Regions from separate parts of the Treponema putidum genome, predicted to be linked through region 1. Evidence: riboswitches for the same ligand, from Rfam matches in the RefSeq annotation. Region 1 holds a riboswitch; the other holds the start of a gene.

Region 1 (3,421 bases):
CATGGCAAAAAAGGTGTCTTTAAATTCGTCATTATGAAAGGTCCCCCATATCCATGTATTTTCGCCTTCAAATCTGGGATCGGCTAAAAAATACCTAAAAGCACTTGTGTACTGAGCTATTCCTGAAGTGGTGTACCCGATTGAAATATCATAATTTCCGTCGATTATATTTTGTTCCCAAACTTCAGCATTCCGTAAACTCTCTTCATCGACATAGGTCTTAACACCTATGTTTTTTAAAGAAGCCATAATTACATCGGACATCCGGTTAAACAGTTCCTTATTTCTAGTTGAAAATTGCTGCGTTACCATAACTTTTAATTCTGAGCCGTCAGGATATTCTCTAAATCCGTCCCCGTTAATATCCTTGTAGCCTGCCTCATCCAAAAGCCGAGCAGCTTCTTTTATGTCGGTTTTAAGAATGGGGAGGGATGGGTCAAAGCCTTTACAGGAAGGCGGTATAATGCCCGCACCCGGTGCCGTGCCGTACTGTCCGTTGATAACTGCTGCAAGTTTACCGTAATCGAATGCAAGCCTGCAAGCCTTGCGGAAAGCAATATCCGTGCAAGGTTTTCTTTCCATTCCGTATGTAACCTGATAGTTTCCGGCATAGTCGCTTTCACCGAGATTTATACCCTCGGTTCCTTTAAAAGAATCGATTACGGTAACGTCAATGGAATTTGCATAATTGAACATTGCATCGATTTCTCCGTTTGCCATTGCGAACATAAGCGTATCTTCGCCCGAATAAGTCTGTACGGTAATTTTGTCAATGGTAAGCTCACCCAAAAAGGCATTTTGAGGAACCGCTTCATAAACGGAAGTTTGGGAATCTTTATCATGAGAAACAAGACGGTAAGGTCCGCAGCCTAGTGTAGCATCCTTTCCGTTATATTGCCGATAATCTTCAACACCTTCCCAAACATGTTTAGGGAGAACAAAAGAGCTTAAAACAGCACTGTTAATCCAATAATAAGCATCGGGTTCCGAAAAGGTGAGTGTACACTCGTTTTCTCCGGTAATTTCCCATTTTTCCAAGTTTTTTAAAGAGCCCGTTTTTCTTACGTTCTTCATAAAATCGAATGTAAAAAGAATGTCGTCTTTTGTAACCGGCTTTCCGTCATGCCAGACTGCCGTCAAAGGAAAAGTAAAAACCAATTGTTTTGCATCTTTCGAAATGGTAAAGGACCTAAAAAAATACGGTTGGATTTTTCCGTTTTTGTCGGTATATACGAAATTTGCCTGTGTTAAAGCGTTGTACTGTAAGGCATCCGGTCTCTGCCTTTGCGTGCTAAAATCGTTTTGCTGAACTAAATTAGTACCGATAACAAGGTTTTCGACGTGCCCGCCTTTTTGAGTTTGCTGGCTTAAATCGGCTTTTGAACAAGCGGCGGACAGAACAAGAGCTGCAAATGCAGCCGACAAAATTTTAAAAAATGAGTTTTTCATAACTCCTCCAAAAATTGATTAATGTTACCGATATCCGCTTTAATGCAAAAAATCCTCTCACAGGAAAAACCCGCAAGAGGATTTGTAAATACAATGAAGCACATTACAATGCCGATAAGTATCTGCAATCCTCCCCGTCTCTCGCAAGGAGCAAAAGCTAAAATCATTAAGGCAAGTCTTCCGGCTTATGAGTCTTCATTCTTTTCGCCTTCCCAAAAAATCAGTGGCATATTGAAAAGAACTCTTCAGTTACGGCAGCGGGACTGCATAGGATTTTCACCTATTTCCTTTTTAATCGGCAATTACGCCGAACCTTAATGCGAATTCGGTTGTTTAATTTTAAGGAAACTATTTTCCAATGAGACAGAGTATATTCTTTTTTTATATTTAATGCAAGGCCCCTGTATATTTCGGTATTCCCGGCCCATATCAATCGATGTCAATAAGAATCGCTGTCAATAACAATCGCTTGCTTTTTTTTTGTTTTTTTACTATAATAGTTTTGTTATTGCGGATGTCGTATAACGGCTATTACCCGAGCTTCCCAAGCTCGTGACGTGGGTTCGACTCCCATCATCCGCTTTATCCCCTTTATGTATGGCGGATAGCATTTCTCTACTATGCCGGTTGCTAAGTGCGTGAAAATGCCAGCCTCTTAATGATAAAGATTTGATATGAACAAAGGAAAAATTTTTTATGAAAAACGCTTTTTTTTACGGTTTGAAAAAAACGGTAATTTTGCTTTTAATTCTGCTAATTTTTATCGGCTGTTCCGGTAAAAATTCCAAAAGTGCCGAGACTGAAATTGAATTTTGGTCATTTCCCAATTTTTCTTCGGAAAAGGGTACCGACGGCGGCTTCGAAAAAAGCCTTATCGATGCTTTTCAAAAGGAAAACCCTTCAATAAAAATAAATTTCACTCTTATCGATTTTACAGAAGGCCCTGCTTTAATTGAAAAAGCTATCGCAGAGGGAAATCCTCCCGATATTATTTATGATGCACCCGGCCGCATTATCGTGTGGGCTGATAATAATTTGCTTGAGCCTTTAGATGATGTTCTTGCAACCGAAAAACCGTATATAACAACGGGACTTTTGGCTGTTTCGGCAGGAAAAGACAGGCGGACATATATGTATCCGATGCACCAAGTTCCTTTTTCGATGGCGTTTAATAAAGAAATGCTTGAAGATTTAAATCTTATAGATTTACTGCCGTACAAACGCCGTGACCGAAGCTGGACGGTAGCCGAGTATGAAAAACTTCTTAAAGCATTGAAAGAAAAACTGCCGGCCGGAAAAACTCCCGGCGTTTTTTATTATAAAACTCAAGGCGGAGACCAAGGTACCCGTGCATTTTTGGTAAACCTTTACGGGGACGCAAACCTTTTAAACGGGGATTATTCAAAATATATTTATAATTCTCCGAATGCCGTAAAAAACCTTGAATGGACAATGGCGGCTATAAAAGAAGGCCTTCTTGCCGACGGAGCGGAGCTGACATCAAACGATGCCATTAAAATGTTTGTAGAATCCGATGCGGCTCACACAATTTTGTATTCACCTCAACTGGATAAAATGAATAACGGAAAGCGCAGCTATAAGGGAAAAAATTTTACGCCGATTTATATGCCTTTTCCGAATGATGCGGGCTCTCCTTCTTTGGAATTTCTTGTAGGCGGTGTCTGTATTTTTAAAAACGGAAATCCCGATAAAGTAAAAGCCGCAAAAAAATTCTTACATTTTGCGGCTGTCGATAAAGTGTGGGCACCGCGTTTGGTTGCGGCTACCGGAGGTTTTCCTGCAAGCTCAAAAATAGAACTTGAAATAAATGATGATGAAATACTTTATAATTCCGTTTTACAACGGTTTTTCGGACAATATTATAATAATATAACCGGTTTTTCAAAAATGCGGGGATATTGGAACTCCGCCTTAAAAGAAGCCGCTTCAGGCAAAAATGTTCAGGATGTAT
Region 2 (3,421 bases), 380 kb from region 1:
CCCTTTATATGTCGGCCTTAGGCGATATACTGAATGATAAAGACATAGACTTCCAATACAAAAGAATGTATTTTACAATAAAAACCAGAATCAATTCGATGATGTGGAATGAAGAGGACGGTTTTTACTATGATCTTGATGCCGACGGCAATCAGATAAAGAAAAAGACCCTTGCCGGGTTCTGGCCGATGCTTGCCGAAATTCCCAATGAGGATAAGGCCGCTCTTTTGGTAGAGCACCTATCCAACCCAAAAACTTTCGGCGGGGATCATCCCTTTCCCAGCCTTGCAGCCGATGAGCCTGAATATGACGAAAACGGAAGCGGTGCCTGCGGCAGTGTCTTCCCTATTTTAAACTTTGTTGTTGTAAAGGGTTTGGAAAAATATAACCGCTGGGAGATAGCAAGAGAGTGTGTTATAAGGCATCTTTACTATGTTCTTGAAACTCTTTCTCCTGCAGGAAATTCAAAAAAACAAGGTTTTTTGTGGGAGGCCTATTCACCCGTTAAAGAAGGCCCTGCTCAATGGAAAGGAAAACCTGCCTTTCCCCGTAAACAATATCTTTTGAGTGTGGGGCTTTCTACAATCAGTTTAATGATAGAAAACGTTATCGGTCTTTCGATAAGTCTTCCGCGTAAAACGGTAAATTGGACGGTGCCTAATCTTGAAGTAATGGGCATCGAAAATTTGAGCCTTAAAAGAAACCTTATAACGATTCTTTCATCAAAGAGTCAGAGAGGGTGGGAGATACATATGGAAAGTGAAAAACTTTATTATTTTACCATAAATATCTTAAACGAAAAAAAGAAGACCCTGCCTATTCCTTCGGGTAAGTGTTCAATGTTGATAGATAAACTTTAATAGACGGAATTTTTTAGCTTATGCCTTTTGCTTTTTGTGCTTCCACAAGCTGCTTTAGGGCCTTTATGTAGGCTGCCTTTCTCATGGTAACGTTATAATTTTCTTTTTCATCCCATACCCGTTTAAAAGCTTCAACCGTTTTTGTATGCAGCCTGCCGTTTACTTCTTCTTCATTCCAGTAAAATCCTTGTAGATTTTGTACCCATTCAAAATAAGAAACAATGACTCCTCCTGAGTTGGCGAGGATATCCGGCACACAGATTATATTCTTTTTTTTGAGAATTTCATCAGCTTCGGGAGTTACGGGGCCGTTTGCTGCTTCAATTATTATGGAAGCCTTAATATTGCGGGCGTTTTTTTCGGTAATTTGATTTTCGAGGGCTGCCGGTATTAAAATATCTGTTTTAAGCTCTAAAAGCTCTTCATTGGATATTCTTTTAAAGTCGCCTTCAAAAGAATTAAGTTTTTGACCTTTCTTAATATGTTCCATTACAAGTTGAATGTTTAAGCCTTTTTCGTTATATATAGCTCCGCTTGAACTGCTTACAGCGATAACCTTGGCTCCTTCCTTTGAAAAAAGATCTGCCGCAACACTTCCGACATTTCCCAAACCTTGAATAACTGTGCTTTGCCCTTTCAGATTTTTGTTAAGTTTTTTTAAAAGCTCTTTGCACGTAAAAAGAACCCCTCGGCCTGTGGCTTCAACACGTCCTAAAGACCCGCCGATTGAAATCGGCTTACCCGTAACTACGGCAGGGCAATATTCGCCTGCATAGGTGCTGTAGGTGTCAGCTATCCAAGACATGACTTTTGCGTTAGTTCCTACATCCGGGGCAGGGATATCAATTCGGGGCCCAATAAAGGACGAAATACGTTTTGTATAAGTTCGTGTAAGTTTTTCAAGCTCTGATTCTGAAAGTTTTGAAGGGTCTACACAGATGCCTCCTTTTCCGCCCCCGTATGGAATGTCGGCAACTGCACACTTAAAGGTCATCCATGCTGCAAGGGAGCGGACTTCATCGATATTGACATCTTGATGGAATCTTATGCCTCCTTTTGCAGGACCTCTGAGTGTAGAGTGTTGAACTCTAAAACCTTGGAACACTTTGACATTCCCATTATCCATTTTTACCGGAATAGAAACATGCATTTCTCTTTCGGGACTTAGTAAGGTGATATAATCATCTTCGTTGAGATTGGCTGCTTTTGCTGCCTCCGTTATTGTTTTTAAAAGCTTTACATAGGTGCCTTCCATAATTTTTCCTTTTATAAAATAGTTTAAAGGAATTATACACTAAAATACACGGTATTTAAAGTTATTTAGGAAAAAAATCGGAAGATTAAACAAAAAACGACTTCGGCCGGTATGAAAAGAGAACCCGATTCAGCTTACCTCAAAATAAACATTATTAAGGTATCGTTACATGTAATTAGGCTATGATAAAAAAACTTGACAAAATTTCATAACAGCCTAGGAGCAAGTTTGAGGTATAGCAATCTAACACGATAAATTTTGCTGCAGCTCATGAGTCCAAGCAGAGTGCGGCACGGGCAAAATTTGCATTTTTCCCTCATAGTCATTGGCAGGTCTTACGGCTCGGAGGTCATCATTGATTTTCGCCTTCCCGGAAATTAAAAAATCCCAGTGGCATTTTGAAAAACAACTCTCTCACTTACGTCAGCCGGACTGTTCAGGATTTTCACCTGATTCCCTTTTCACTGCTTGATTAAAAGCAGCACCAAGACCGAAATCGCTATTTAGATGAGAGTTTATACTTTTATTAAAAATGTGTCAAGGTATTATTTTTTTCTATTTTTTTCAAGATGGTTTCCCCTTACTTGACTTTCGACTGTATTTTTGCAATAATGTTAGCCTGAGGATATTTTTTGTGACCGATAGCTATCAAAATTTTATAGATCATGCCGGCAGTATGCTAACAAAAAGAATCGCGCTGCCTAATGAGTGTTTTGACTCATATCAATTCTCAAGATAGAGGAATAATAATGATTACATTACAAAACGTTTCTTTTTCCTACAGAGGAGAACACGGTACCGGAGACGGCGTATACGGAATAGACCTTACCATAAAGGACGGCGAATTCATCGTATTATGCGGAGAATCGGGCTGCGGCAAAACCACCCTTACACGGCTGATAAACGGGCTTGCCCCTCATTTTTATGAAGGCGATATGAGCGGTTCCGTGATGATAGGTGACAGATGCATCAATACGGAAGGATTATCCGACACCGCCGCTTTAGTCGGAAGCGTCTTTCAAAATCCCAAAAGTCAATTCTTCAACCTCGACACCACCGGCGAACTCGTGTTCGGCTGCGAAAATCTCGGGCTCCCGCGGGAGCAGATTAAACAACGCCTCGAAAAAACAAAGAGCGATTTGCAGCTTGACAATTTGATGGATCGGGATATTTTTGAGCTGTCCGGAGGAGAAAAGCAGCAAATTGCATGCGCCTCCTGCTACACCGCCGATCCCGGAGTGTTCGTGCTGGATGAGCCGTCCTCCAATTTGGATAAGAGGGCAATTCAGCGGCTGCACCGGATGTT

Evidence for each region. A riboswitch is a leader RNA that binds a small molecule or an ion and turns the genes downstream of it on or off. The one in region 1 is predicted to bind cobalamin.
Region 2: it holds a riboswitch for cobalamin, as region 1 does, so the genes downstream of both, E4N74_RS08705 (Glu/Leu/Phe/Val family dehydrogenase) here and E4N74_RS07075 (ABC transporter substrate-binding protein) in region 1, are expected to answer to the same signal.

Annotation. Positions count from the first base shown of each region.
Region 1 covers NZ_CP038804.1:1,500,781-1,504,201, reverse strand. The annotation lists gene E4N74_RS07075 (ABC transporter substrate-binding protein) at 1-1,449, opposite strand, end outside; cobalamin riboswitch at 1,603-1,781, opposite strand; tRNA gene E4N74_RS07070 (tRNA-Gly) at 1,960-2,031, shown strand; gene E4N74_RS07065 (ABC transporter substrate-binding protein) at 2,146-3,421, shown strand, end outside.
Region 2 covers NZ_CP038804.1:1,880,140-1,883,560, reverse strand. The annotation lists gene E4N74_RS08710 (MGH1-like glycoside hydrolase domain-containing protein) at 1-860, shown strand, start outside; gene E4N74_RS08705 (Glu/Leu/Phe/Val family dehydrogenase) at 874-2,115, opposite strand; cobalamin riboswitch at 2,426-2,619, opposite strand; gene E4N74_RS08700 (energy-coupling factor transporter ATPase) at 2,865-3,421, shown strand, end outside.